Regions from separate parts of the Virgibacillus salidurans genome, predicted to be linked through region 1. Evidence: a T-box and tRNA genes for the amino acid it is inferred to sense, from the RefSeq annotation. Region 1 holds a T-box; the other holds one or more tRNA genes.
What was found. The T-box of region 1 lies ahead of KFZ58_RS11130 (valine--tRNA ligase). A T-box ahead of a tRNA ligase gene usually reads a tRNA of that ligase, here a tRNA-Val.

Region 1 (7,500 bases):
TCGATAAGAGGCGTCATTGAGTTACGTGGGGAATACCAAAAAGTGGAAAGTACAGAGGAAGAGCATTACTCGAATGATTTTGACGATTTTCATTCCAACCGTTTCATAGAAAGTGTAGTAGATACAGAGGACGGCGGGGCAGCATTTTCTCATCAGTTTCCAGTGGAAATCTCAATACCGTCATATCGTGTAACAGATTTAAACGATGTAACGGTAAATATTGCGTCCTTTGATTACGAAATACCAGATCAAAATCAATTAAAATTATATTCCACGATTGCAATTGACGGCATAAACGGTCCGACAGAAGTTCCTCGCGAAGAAGATGAGGAAGAGGTGGAAGAACAAGTGGGTGAAACTTTCCAATTTGAAATTAAGGAAGAGCCGGAAAAAGAGTCACCTGATGTAATCGAGTCAATAAACCCTGTAGACATTCCTGCATTATCCCCAGAAAAAGGAATAGAAACAGAAGAAGAATCGATAGAGGATGATCGATGGAAAAATAAAAAATCACAAACGCTAAAAGAATTCTTTGATAATTTATCATCTAAGGAGGAAGAGAGTTCACAGGGATCCTCAGAATCAACGGGAGAGAGTTCTCTCTATGATGACGCGGAATCATATGAGGTCTATGAAAGTGTGGATAGTCGCTCGGAATCACTTGAAGATGTAAGCTATCTAGCTGGTATGTTCAGAAATACGGAGGAAGAACAGTTTACAAAAATGAAACTTTGCATCGTGCAGGATAAAGATACGATAGAAACAATCGCAGAGCGTTACCAGATTTCTGCATTACAATTAATAAAACAGAATCAACTAGACGATGAATATACAGTATCAGAAGGACAATTGCTGTATATCCCATATAATAGGAAATAAAATCATACCCCTTGATTTAATGTTTCAAGGGGTACCCTAATTTCTAGTCCAGGTGGTGAATGAAAATGGAAGTGCTTAAAAAAGTGTTAAACTCCTATACTGTATATCCTTTAGCGATAGAAGAAGTAACAGAGAGATTATTTCGAGTGAGTGATGGACAAAGGGAGTACGCGCTGAAAATGAGTTTATTATCCAAGGAATCATTGGTAGATTTTGAAAATGTATACCATACGGCGTTTTCTAAAAATATATCTACCATCTTGCCGGTATATTTGACGAAAAACGGGAATCTTTACATGGAAATGGATCAAACCATCTTCTATTTAACCCCCTGGATAGAAACTCCCAATACGGAGAAGAATAGCCAGTTAATTGAGCACCTTTATAAAAATATGGGTACTGTGCATGCCAAAACAAAGCAGACACAATCGATTTCAACAGAAAGATTGATTCATGAATTCACTACATATAAAGCATTTTGCGAACATACATCGAAAGAATTTCTCGCATTTGTGGAGCAGTTTGAGAAAAATAGATTTATGTCACCATTCGAGTTATTGGTCTGTACACATTATCGCGATTTGGAATTTGCATTAAAGGAAATCACAAAACGGATTGAGCAGCTTATAGATGAACAGGAAGAAGAGACAACCTGGAATTTTAGTTTATGCCACGGTAATTTAAGATTCTCTCACACGCTAGGGGGACATGTAATTAATTGGGAAAATGCCTATTACGAAAATGCTGTTATGGATCTAGCAGCTTTTTTTAAACAAGAAGTAAGTCATTATGATCGACCACGCGTGGCACTCATGGAGCAGTTCTCGACATATAACCATGAAAATGAGTTGAATCAAAATGAGTGGCATCTGCTTATCATTTATTTATTAAACCCAACCAATTATCTAAAAATTGTACAGCAATATGTCGGAGACCCTTCTACGGATACGATGGTGAATCGTGTGAGAAAATTACAGCATGCCCATCGGCAGCTACTATTTGGCCTACAATTCTCTAGTTTTGTGGAGACTGAATATGAAACTTCTATCCTGGATGACCTTGAAAGTTAAATCCATTCCAAGTAAAATGCAATAAACAAACCGACTAAAAGCCCCAATAAAAATACATCTAATGTTGTGGGGAAAAATAATGTCCGGATCAATTGAAAGATTAAAATGGGTAATGTTACTTTTTCTATAACGATAATACAATGCCTTGCCCATGGTGGTAGTTTATAACGATAAAAACGCGCCAATTTAAATCACCTCTTTGTTAGCAGATTCACATCATGGTTTTTATCTTATATAATATGTATATAGGGACCGGTTTTGTGCAAAAATCATGAGTAATAGTTGACGAAATGGTTCCTTATGGATAAAATAAACATTAATATGAAAGTGCAGTGAGAGGGAAGCGTACAAAATAATCACCCACAGAGAGGGAATGGATGCTGAGAAGTTCCCGGAAACGATATTTTGGAAGGTCGCCCTTGATGCAGCATCTCTGAACGATAAGTAGGAGATTGCCGGTAATTTGCCGTTATCAATCAATGAAGTGTACAAATTTATGATGATTTGTAAACAAAGGTGGTACCACGGAATAAACCCTTTTCGTCCTTTTTTAGGATGGAGAGGGTTTTTTATTTATAGGAAAAGTAGGAGGCGTTTTTTATGGATGAAGAGCAAAAAAATTCACTGCCTTCCAAGTATTATCCAAAGGCAGTTGAAAAAGATCGGTATCAATTTTGGTTGAAAGGAAAATATTTTGAAGCAACTGGCGACCCGGAAAAGGAACCATTTACAATTGTTATACCACCACCCAATGTAACTGGAAGATTGCATTTGGGGCATGCATGGGATATGACAATGCAGGATACCATTTCCCGAATGAAACGGATGCAGGGATATGATGTATTATGGCTGCCAGGGATGGATCATGCCGGAATTGCTACACAAGCCAAAGTAGAAGCAAAGCTAAAAGAGCAAGGAAAAAACCGCTATGAATTAGGACGGGAAAAGTTTATGGAGACAGCCTGGGAATGGAAAGAGGAATATGCTGACTTCATCCGTTCACAGTGGGAGAGTCTTGGACTTGGACTGGATTATTCACGGGAAAGATTTACACTTGATGATGGCTTGTCGAATGCGGTAAAAGAGGTTTTTGTAACATTATACGAAAAGGGGCTTATCTATCGAGGGGAATATATTATTAACTGGGATCCCAAGACGCGAACTGCCCTTTCGGATATTGAAGTCATTTACGAAGAGGTTGAGGGTAAATTTTATCATATGCGCTATCCGATAAAAGATAGTGATGAAACGATTGAAATTGCGACAACAAGACCGGAAACCATGCTTGGTGATACAGCAGTGGCCGTTCACCCTAAGGACGAGCGCTACACACATTTAATCGGCAAAACGGTTATTTTACCGATTGTAGGGCGTGAAATAGAAATTGTAGCGGATGAATATGTTGATATGGAATTAGGCTCCGGTGCGGTTAAAATAACCCCAGCACATGATCCAAATGACTTTGAAGTTGGTAATCGCCATGACTTGGAACGCGTACTTGTTATGCATGAGGATGGTTCGATGAATGAAAATACTGGCAAATACGAAAATCTTGATCGCTTTGATTGCCGTAAACAGATTGTCAAAGATCTTCAAGACCAGGGTGTACTGTTTAATATAGAAGATCGCACGCATCAGGTTGGGCATTCCGAGCGAAGCGGTGCCGTTGTTGAACCTTACCTTTCAACACAATGGTTTGTAGATATGCAGCCACTGGCTGATGCAGCAATGGCACTGCAATCAAAGGAAGAAAAAGTAAATTTCGTACCGGAGCGTTTTGAGGGAACGTATTTACATTGGATGGAGAATATTCGCGACTGGGTAATCTCCCGTCAGCTTTGGTGGGGGCATCGTATCCCTGCATGGTATCATAAAGAAACGAAAGAAATATATGTTGGGAAAGAAGCGCCGGCAGATATTGAAAACTGGGAGCAGGATGAAGATGTTCTAGATACGTGGTTCTCTTCAGCGCTATGGCCTTTTTCAACGATGGGTTGGCCAGACGAAAATGCAGCAGATTTCAAACGCTATTTTCCAACAGATGTACTGGTAACCGGATATGATATTATTTTCTTCTGGGTAGCTCGGATGATTTTTCAATCGAAGGAATTTACGGACCAGAGACCGTTTAAAGATGTGCTCATCCATGGATTAATTCGTGATTCTGAAGGACGAAAAATGAGTAAATCACTGGGCAATGGTGTTGATCCAATGGATGTTGTTGAGAAGTATGGTGCAGATTCGCTTCGTTACTTCTTATTAACTGGATCTACACCCGGACAGGATCTACGTTTTCATTGGGAAAAAGTAGAATCCACATGGAATTTTGCCAATAAAGTATGGAATGCTTCCCGTTTTTCATTGATGAATATGGAAGAATTCACTTATGAAGATATCGATTTATCCGGGGAAAAATCCTTGGCTGATAAATGGATCCTAACTAGGTTGAATGAGACGATTGATCATGTTACAAAAAACACGAACAAATACGAATTTGGTGAAGCAGGCCGTCATCTATACAATTTCATCTGGGATGAGTTATGTGACTGGTATATTGAAATGGCAAAATTGCCATTGTACGGAGAAGACGAAGAGAAGAAAAATACAACTCGATCCGTCTTGGCCTATGTACTGGATCACACTATGCGCATGCTGCATCCATTTATGCCATTCATTACAGAAGAAATCTGGCAGCAGCTGCCGCGTTTTGGAGAATCAATTGCTATTGCTCCGTGGCCTGAAGTACGAAGCGAATTCCATGATGAGGTGTCGTCCCAAGAAATGAAACGACTGGTATCAATTATTAAATCTGTACGTAATATCCGAGCAGAAGTAGATACACCGATGTCCAAACAAGTGAAGCTGCTCATACAAGCAGAGGATAACACCATTGTTACGGAACTGGAGAGTAACCGGGAATACTTGGAGCGATTTTGTAATCCAAGTGAATTGATTATTTCAAGTCAATTGGATGTACCGGAGCAAGCGATGTCAGCTGTCGTAACAGGGGCTGAAATTTACCTCCCACTTGAAGGATTAATTGATTTTGACAAAGAAATAAAGCGGCTGGAAAAGGAATTGGATAAATGGAATAAAGAGGTTGAGCGTGTTCAGAAAAAGTTAGCAAACGAAGGCTTTGTGAAAAAAGCGCCACAAGCAGTTGTCGATGAAGAAAAACAAAAAGAACAGGATTATTTGGAAAAGCAAGCAAAAGTGAAAACTCGATTGGAAGAGTTAAAAGGTTAGAAAATAAGCGGAACTTCAGGTTAGCTTCCTGGAATTCCGCTTATTCATTTCTGATTTTATATGGGCTACATATTTTTCTAAAATATTTGCATTACTAACTGCACTCAATGTTCTTGATCCTACCACATCTTCTATTTCATTAAAGAGTAATTCTCCATTTAAGCCGATTAAAAAGTCTATACCTACCATATCAAAATTAAATTGACTTATAATTTTGTTTATTATAGCCAGTTCCTCCTCTTGAAGTTCATACAACCGGGCGGAGCCACCAAGTTTAAAATTGGCCCGGAAATCCTGGCTATTTTCCCGCAAGATCGCACCAATAATTTCTTTTCCCACCACAAACACGCGTAGATCCTTCCCCAGCTGTACGTGAGATGACTGGATAACGTAATCACCACGTATGGTTGACATACAATCGAGCCACACTTGTTCACTTTCTATATAATAAACCTGATTTCCACCCCTGCCAGCTGCTTCTTTTATGACTAACGGATAGGGAATAGGCGGTGAATTCGGTATTACATCTTTTTTGAAAAAAAACGTATCAACCATCGGAACATCAAGATCTATCATATGATGGTGGGTTAATGCTTTATCGTTACTGACGCGAGATACATCAGCTGAATTAAAAACGGTGAGACCACAAGTTTCCAGGTGTAAATTTAATAACGGTTCAATGGTGCGTACAATGGCAAAGGCTGGTTTAGAGACGGTTTTTCCATTTCGTTTAATGATTCGTTGATGATCCTGTACACCAATCGTTATTTCTTCCCGGAGGACTAATTCAAGTGATATATGCTGATACGCAGCTTCTTTGATAAACCAATCAATATAAGCGCTGTTTTGATCAACGTCTTTCCTGCTGTAAATTAACCATGCATGCATGTAAGCACCTCAATTCTTCTTTAGAATATAGTTCATAATATAATCAGCCACATTTATCCCGGTACAGTCATACATATTTCGAATATGCGCATTGGAGTTTATCTCACAGATTAAGGCGGATTGATCAGGTCCGTATAACAGATCCACTCCAGCAAAATCAGCTCCTATTGCTTTCGTGGCTGCAATGGCTAGTTTCTTTTCCTGATCAGTTGGGTGGTATGCTTCCATCGTTCCACCAGCGGAAACGTTTGAACGGAAATCATCAGCTGCATGTCGCTTCATCGCAGCTACAACTTTATCTCCGACAACATGCAGGCGCATATCTTTTCCATAGCTTGAGGCAATAAATTCTTGAAATAGAAAGGCTTTGCCCTGTAAGACCTGAACTTTTGTTTGTAATTCTTCTTTGGTATGTACTAAATAAACCTGCTGGCCAAAAGAACCGAAAGCTTCTTTTACAATCATTGGAAATCCCAGCGTATTAATTGCAGGTTTTATACTGCTTGTATCTAATGTTGCGTTAGAGAAAATCTTTGGTGCAATAATCGTTTTGGGAATTGGCAATTTTTTACTGGCTAAATGCTGATAGGAATCAATCTTATCATCACTGCGCTGAATTGCCACTGCACTGTTAAATACACGAACTCCCAGAGATTCCAGTTGTTTTGCCAAATAGATATCCTTATCAGCAAAAACAACATAATCAGGCAATGTCTGTCCTTGTTGGTGTAGCAGACTGGTTTCACCGGTGCCTAGATAAGAAAGCAGTTCATTGTTTTTATAAATCGTTGCTTGGCTGCCCTTCCTTGCTGCAGCACCTTGTATACATTTAGCAAAATCTAAAAATTTATTACCGGGTAAATTCCCGTTATATATAATCCATCCTTGTAAATTCACCTGAGAACGTCCTTTCTGCTATACTATTTAGTAATTGATGTAAAAGTGGGTGTACATATGTTTGAAAACTTTGAGCAGGTTGAAGCTTTTATTGCAAGTAGGAAATCACTAGGTATGAAACCAGGGTTAGATCGAGTTAAAGCATTACTTTCGTTAGTAAATAACCCTGAGAAGCGTATGCGGGCCATTCATGTTGCCGGAACCAATGGTAAAGGTTCGACCATCCAATTTCTAAAAGATGCCCTAAAAGCAGAGGGCTATCAAGTTGGTGTATTCACTTCACCTAGCATGACAGGAGTGACCGGTCATATCGTTTTGAATGACAGTAATATACCTGAAAAAACTTTTCTAGAATTATTGAACGCTATACATCCTGCCATTATGCAGTTAGATCGCCAATCTCAAGCTCCAACAGAATTTGAAATTATTACAGTACTTGCATTCATGTATTTTTCAAACAACACGGATATTGCTCTTATCGAAGCAGGGATGGGCGGACGCGGGGACACAACCAATGTAT
Region 2 (7,500 bases), 770 kb from region 1:
GTTCGGTCCAAGTAGTCCTAGAATTTCACCGTCTTCAATGACAATATCAACATGATCAAGCACCCTCGAGCTTCCATATCTCTTCACAATGTTGCTCATCTCTGCTATTAACATATAATATCCTCCAAATCATCTTCGTTATATAAACTATTATAGCAAGCCCTTATTGGGGTCGGTAGTTACAAATGTAACGGTTTATATTTGGGAAAGCGCTACTGATTCTCATGTAGCTTATTTCAACCAAAATAGTTTGATCTATGCTGATTTCAAAATTACCTAACCGGCTATTGACACACCTGACAATATATAACTTTTCTCACCAAATTCAATAGGTTCTTTTTACTTTTGAACAAACAACTGGTACAATATGTACGAAAGGATACTTTTGTTTTGGTTTTTATCAATCATTGACTTTCACAAAATAGATAAGGAGTTGGAATAATGCAAGACGAACAACTAGACTTCATTAAAAATGGTAAGGGATTTATCGCGGCACTCGATCAAAGTGGCGGTAGTACACCAAAAGCTTTAGCGCTATATGGCATTCCAGAAGATTCATATTCCACTGAGGAGGAAATGTTTGATCTCGTTCATAAAATGAGAACACGTATTATTACCTCCCCTGCTTTCAGTTCTGATTCTATTCTCGGTGCTATTTTATTCGAACAAACAATGGACAATAAAATTGAAGGCCTTTTTTCTGCAGATTACTTATGGGAAAAAGAAGGTATCGTTCCTTTCTTAAAAGTCGATAAAGGACTGGCAGAAGAAGCTGAAGGCGTTCAATTAATGAAGCCTAACCCTGGCTTAGATGCATTGTTAAAAAGAGCAAATGAAAGAAATATTTTTGGTACTAAAATGCGTTCTGTTATTAAAGAAGCAAACCCTGAAGGTATTAAAAAGGTTGTTGACCAACAATTTGAAACAGGTAAACAAATTCTTGCTGCTGGCTTAGTCCCAATTATCGAACCAGAAGTAGATATTAATAGTAAAGACAAAGAAAAATCCGAAGAAATCTTAAAAGATGAAATGGTAAAGCAGTTGGATAAATTAAGTGAAAATGAAAATGTAATGATAAAAATTTCCATTCCAACCGTAGATAACTTCTACAAAGAATTAATTGAGCATCCAAGAGTTATAAGAGTTGTAGCACTTTCCGGTGGTTACCCACTTGAAGAAGCAAATGAAAAATTAGCAGCAAATCAAGGTCTGATCGCAAGCTTCTCAAGAGCTTTATCCGAACCTTTAAATGCCAATCAATCAGATGAAGAATTCAATGCATTGTTAAAAGATTCCGTTAAGAAAATCTACGATGCTTCAATTACGTAAAACCTGTTTAATCACATAAGAATAGAAATAACGTATATGGGGAGTTGTTTTTTTCAGCTAACCTATGCGTTATTTTTTATTTCATTTTATTTATAAGAATCAAATTCCCCCTTAACACCTTAATAAACAGATAATTTGTTTAAATATTTAGAAATTTATTTATTTTCTAATATTAGAAGTTATCAAAAGTATCGAATAGACCGAACTTGAAATTATTTGAACATACATTGCAATACCCCAAAAACCTGAATAATTTCGATTGTAGTTATAGTAGATAAACAGTACACAAATTGTTTAGAAACTATATTTCATTACTACAATCGAAAGTGGAGGTCGTTTTGGGGTATGTTAAATAGAAATTGTATAAATAAAGGACCTAGTATTGGTGTTGCCCAACCACTAGTTATTACTCCTCCCTTGAACACCAGGTTTATTTAGGTCCCGCTGATTAATCCATACACGATCCTGATTGGCGTTCTCCGGAAATTTTTCACCGGCTTCCAGTTTTACTTGTTGCGGATCATTCACATTACTGCCTGTTTCACCACTTTCAATATAAATTCCATTGTTCGGTGCTTTTTGTCCAGCACGAAATTGAGATTGTTCAGCCATGTAATCACTCCTTTATCTTATTATGACTTATATACAATCAGTTATAACTGGAAAAGAGAGGATGAAGATGGAGTATAATCAACATTTGCAAAACGAGATACAATAAATTCCAAATCACCTCTAAACAGAACGCATATTTTGTTGTAAAATAAAACAGTGCGTTTGCACATACTATAAATTTTTTAAAAGAGGTGGAATTAAACGTGAATGGTACAGGACATGCGGCAATTGGAGCAGCAACAGGATTTATCGTAGCGAACACTTTTCATGCCACACCTTCAACAACACTCCTTTTCGTTGGACTTGGAGGAGTTTCAGGATTAATTCCCGACCTCGACATTGATGGGAAGCTTCGGGACAAAATCACGCTATCCCATAAGGTGATTCAAACTGTTGCATTGTTGATCGGGATTCTGATGGTTTTATATAGTTTTTACGAGGGAGCCAGTACTGATAGGTACTTGGGAATCGGTATCGGCCTGGGAATGATTATCTTATCCTCATCCATCAAGCAAAAGCATATGTTAACCATCACAGGAATCGGGGTCATTGCAGGAGGATCCTCCTTACAGGAAACCTGGATGATGCTATTTGGAATTTATATTTTAATCGCGTCTTTCGTTTCGCATCGCAGCTATACCCATTCGATAGTTGGTGTTATTTTCTTCGGAATCATTGTTTCTGAATTGGAAGTGTCCCTCGGCATTAATGGCATTTTCTACACCTGCCTGGCAGGCTATATCAGTCATTTAATTGCGGACAGTAAACTGCTTCCGTTTAGTAAACGAGGAATTAAGCTATTTTTGCCTGTTTCTTCAAAGGAATTCTAGAAAACGAGCAGAAGCAAGACACTGTAGCGCATTGCCTCTGGAAACGCGCTACAGCTTCATCTATTTATCGTTTTCTTTTATTTCTTTTATTATCTAAATTAAGAAACTCACTGTCGCCTGCAAACTCTGCGTCGTTTTTCTCGTTTTTTGGTGAAGTATCATATTTAATGACATTTCTTTGATTGCCCTTATCTTTATTACGATTTTTGTTTTGTTCGGACATGAAAAGAACCTCCTATAAATTGTTTCCTTCATCAATTTTAGTGTATCCATAACCAAGATTCTTATTTGTTCAATCATTACTAATGTAAGTTGGCTGTATGCATTTTTTCAGCAGATTCGTTCAAAATATAAAGGAACGTTTAATTGCAAAGCTAATCAACAAAGAAAAGAGGGTTTCATATGCCAAAAGGAAAAAAAGAAAAGACAAAAAATAAGAACAAAGAAGAGTTGAACGCCATGAAAGACGATAAAAAGTATCGACAAAACCGTCCTCCGAGATAGACCCATTTATCAAGTGGAGATATAAAAACAGCCCATTCTTCTGTGAATAGCACAGAAAAATGAGCTGTTTCATCATTAGCTAACGCTTAACGACTTGTGTATCCAGCATCAGCATGTATAGTTGTTCCAGTGATATAAGAGGACTGATCGGAAGCTAACCATAGGCTTGCCTCTGCAATTTCTTCAGCTTTTCCAAATCGATTTAACAGACTAAGCTGTGGTGCGTATTCTTCTGCAGTATACCCGAACTGCTCCAAAGCTCCACGAAGCATTGGTGTATCGATCGCACCTGGAGCTACAGAATTCACACGAATATTTTTGTCACCATTTTCCAGCGCAGCAACCTTGGTCATTCCTACTACACCGTGTTTAGCTGCAACATAAGCAATATTATCTGGCTGAGGACGGAATCCGCTTACTGATGAAATGTTAATGATAGATCCACCGTCACCTTGCTTAATCATCTGTTGTAGTTCATATTTCATAGATAATGCTGTTCCTTTGAGGTCAATTGACATTAGCTTATCCCAATAATCTTCATCAAACTCTGCTGCTGGCTTATCATCTGGAGTTAAAGCAGCATTATTAACAGCTACATCAAGACGGCCATATTTTTCAACCGTAGCATTAATTAGGTTTTGTACTTGGTCTGATTTAGAAATATCAACTTTAACAAAAAATGCCGTTCCTCCATTTTCTTCAATTTCAGAAACAGCTGCTTGTCCTTTTTCTTCATTTAAATCTGCAATAACCACTTTTGCTTTAGCATCTGCAAAAAGTTTGGCAGTTGCAAGGCCCATTCCCATTGCTGCGCCTGTTACAATTGCTACTTTGTCTTCTAGTACAGGAAATGTCATTTTTCATCGCCCCTTCTTTGTTGTCAAATATTGTCTACAATTTAATTATATGGGCCTAGTTCTAATTAATCAATATTTTTGATTCTATCGATATGTTTATGAACGCAAAAACACCCCATTCATCTGTAAGTTTATACAGAAAAATAGAGTGTTTTTCGTTAAAATAAAATGAGCCGTACTGGATTTGAACCAGTGACCCCTTGCCTGTCAAGCAAGTATTCTCCCGCTGAACTAACGGCTCATAGAATATAGAATTCCCTAAGCTACGGAATCGGAATATGAAACTATCAACACTATTTACTATATATAATGAAACAATTTCTGTCAATAAAAAAATTCCTCGCTTATATCTCGAGATAACATATTTTTATCAGCGTCCCCCTCTTTTCATTCTCCCGCACCCATAAAAACACTTCGTCCCTCGAAATAAAAACTGGAAAAAATCCTGTTTACCAATTATAATGGTGAAAAATTGCTTAACTTTGATGGAGGTTACTTGTGAAGACTTTATCTCATTTGAAAGCCTATAAACTTCCGATCATCATGGCTTATACATTAATGCTTGTGGAACTTGCAGTGGAATTACTACTTCCCCTTTTCCTCGGATTAATGATTAATCAAGGTGTGATGAATCAGGATTTAAATAATATTCTTATGTGGGGCGCAATTATGATCGGTCTCGCATTTATTGCTTTAATAGCTGGAATTTTTAATTCGTTTTATTCGGCCCATGTAAGTTTTGCTTTTGGCTATGATATCCGACAGAAATTGTTTGAAAAGATTCAAGACTTTTCTTTCCGAAACCTGAATCAATATCCAACTTCCGCGCTTGTGACAAGGTTTACGAATGACGTGCGGCAAATTCAAAATACCTTATTTATGGCTCTACGCATTATGGCAAAGGCACCTTTACTTGTATTGGGTGGGGTTGTGATGGCATTTATTGTAAATGCCAAACTTGCAGTGGTCTTTCTAGTTACCGTACCGCTTCTTATTCTGTTTCTTTTATGGGTACTTAAATTCGCTGGTAAAATGTTTAAGAAGGTACAAGGTAATGTGGATAATGTGAATCGCGTTATGCAGGAGAACCTTGCCGGGATGCGGTTGATTAAAGCATTTGTCAGGCGCGGATTTGAGGAGAATCGGTTTATTAAGGCAAACAGCGATTTGGCAAACACAACCAAAACAACCTTTCGATTTGTTGAAGCTTCCATGCCTGTATTGTTGTTTGTTATGAACCTAAGCCTTATTTTCATCATCTGGTTTGGAAATGCACAAGCGTTCGCCGGCCAAACTTCTGTTGGTGAGGTTGTGACAATTGTCAACTACGCATTGCGTGTATCCATGTCCATCTCCATGTTTTCCTTTATCATTATGGCATTATCACGCACAAAAGCCTCGGCCGGACGTTTGGATGAGGTGTTTACATTGGATGTGGACCTGCAGGATCAACAAGATATAGATCAAAGACGAGCCGTTACGGACGGCAAAGTGGAGTATCAGCATGTATCCTTCAGCTACCCGGGGGCAGATGAGGGGACTTTAACAGATATCTCATTCACGCTACACCCAGGTGAAAAACTTGCCATTATTGGGGCCACAGGATCTGGAAAAACATCCTTGTTTCAGCTTCTGCCCCGACTTTATGATTTAGACAGTGGGGAAATTTTTATTGATGGGAAGCGAATTTCTTCCTATCTATTAGATAAACTTCGCGGCAGTATTGGTTATGTCCCACAAAGCCCGCTTCTTTTTACCGGGACAATCAAGGATAATATTGCATGGGGTAAAAAGGATGCTACATTTCAGGACATCATCCGTTCTGCAAAAGATGCGCAGATTCATGAAACGATTATGGAGCTACCTGATCAATATGAAACAAGAGTCGGTCAAAAAGGGGTTAACTTATCCGGTGGGCAAAAACAGCGTATTTCCATTGCCCGTGCGCTCATCCGTAATCCAAAAATTTTAATGCTTGATGATAGTACGAGTGCACTGGATCTAGCCACAGAATCACGGCTGCTTGAAGCTATCCAGCCTTATCAGTGCACGACATTAATCGTTACGCAAAAAGTATCTACAGCAAGGAGCGCAGACCGCATTTTACTACTAGATGACGGGGAAGTTCTCAACATCGGCTCCCATGAGGAATTAATGAAACAATCCGACCTCTATCGCAAAATTGTGGAGTCACAATTTGGAAAGGAGTATGCCAATGTCAAGTAATCCATTAAAAGCCCCTTTTCAATATAAAAAAGTTTCATTAGACGATGTTACGACAGATAATCAACGAAAAGCGAAAGACGTGAGTGGAACCATCAAGCGTATATGGAGCTATTTAGCTAGAGAAAAACGTAAGCTGACCCTTGTCATATTTATGGTAATGGCCAGCTCCGGATTAGCGCTTCTCGGTCCATTTATGGTTGGTATGGCGATCGATGACTATATCGTTACCCAGGAAAGTGCAGGGCTTGGTATGTTGCTAGTGGGGCTCATTTTTGTTTACCTGTTCCACTCGCTATCCATTTTCCTGCAAAACTTTTGGATGGTGGGTGTTGCACAAAATACGGTTTACTCCTTACGAGCGGACTTATTCCAGCAGTTTCATCGTTTGCCGATATCCTATTTTGATAAACGGCAGCACGGCGAATTAATGAGCCGCTTAACGAATGACATCGATAATGTGAACAACACACTAAACCAATCAGTTATCCAAATTTTTTCGAGTGTGTTAACGCTTGTAGGAACGATTATTGTCATGCTGTATCTTAGTCCCATATTAACTGCCGTAACTATGTCGATTATACCGGCAATGCTTTACGCCATACGGTGGATCACGAAACGTACCGGTCCCCTGTATAAATTGCAGCAGAAAGATATTGGGGATGTAAATGGCTATGTAGAGGAAGTTGTTTCAGGCCAGCATGTTGTAAAAACTTTCTCCCAGGAAGAACAGGTTATTGAAGCATTCGAGGAAAGAAATAACAAGCTCAAAAATACAGGATTTTGGGCACAAACCATTGCGGGATTTATTCCAAAAGTCATGAATATGTTAAACTTTCTAAGCTTTGGTTTAATCGCACTTGTTGGTGGTATTCTTGCCATTAATACAACGCTTGTGACAATTGGGGTCATCGTTATTTTCACCGAATATGCACGTCAATTCACCCGTCCCCTGAACGAACTTTCCAATCAGTTTAATGTGCTGCTTTCTGCGATTGCGGGTGCGGAGCGTGTATTTAATGTCATTGATGAGACGCAGGAAGAAACCGATGAAAACGCGGCAAAAACACTTTCTTCAACGAATGGTCATGTTACATTTGACAACGTGTCCTTCGCCTATGAAGAAACACCTATTTTAAAAAATA

Region 2: it has a tRNA-Val gene. The T-box ahead of KFZ58_RS11130 (valine--tRNA ligase) is inferred to sense a tRNA for this amino acid. The anticodon was not compared.

Annotation. Positions count from the first base shown of each region.
Region 1 covers NZ_CP074373.1:2,145,239-2,152,738, reverse strand. Annotated here, with positions in the region: gene spoVID (stage VI sporulation protein D) at 1-879, shown strand, start outside; gene KFZ58_RS11140 (protein kinase family protein) at 945-1,949, shown strand; gene KFZ58_RS11135 (YszA family small membrane protein) at 1,946-2,134, opposite strand; T-box leader at 2,273-2,500, shown strand; gene KFZ58_RS11130 (valine--tRNA ligase) at 2,550-5,195, shown strand; gene KFZ58_RS11125 (ATP-grasp domain-containing protein) at 5,211-6,083, opposite strand; gene KFZ58_RS11120 (ATP-grasp domain-containing protein) at 6,093-6,980, opposite strand; gene KFZ58_RS11115 (bifunctional folylpolyglutamate synthase/dihydrofolate synthase) at 7,038-7,500, shown strand, end outside.
Region 2 covers NZ_CP074373.1:1,378,398-1,385,897, reverse strand. Annotated here, with positions in the region: gene KFZ58_RS07270 (ABC transporter ATP-binding protein) at 1-114, opposite strand, end outside; gene KFZ58_RS07265 (fructose bisphosphate aldolase) at 442-1,329, shown strand; gene KFZ58_RS07260 (YjzC family protein) at 1,729-1,941, opposite strand; gene KFZ58_RS07255 (metal-dependent hydrolase) at 2,145-2,771, shown strand; gene KFZ58_RS07250 (hypothetical protein) at 2,836-2,994, opposite strand; gene KFZ58_RS07245 (SDR family NAD(P)-dependent oxidoreductase) at 3,362-4,132, opposite strand; tRNA gene KFZ58_RS07240 (tRNA-Val) at 4,302-4,373, opposite strand; gene KFZ58_RS07235 (ABC transporter ATP-binding protein) at 4,676-6,358, shown strand; gene KFZ58_RS07230 (ABC transporter ATP-binding protein) at 6,348-7,500, shown strand, end outside.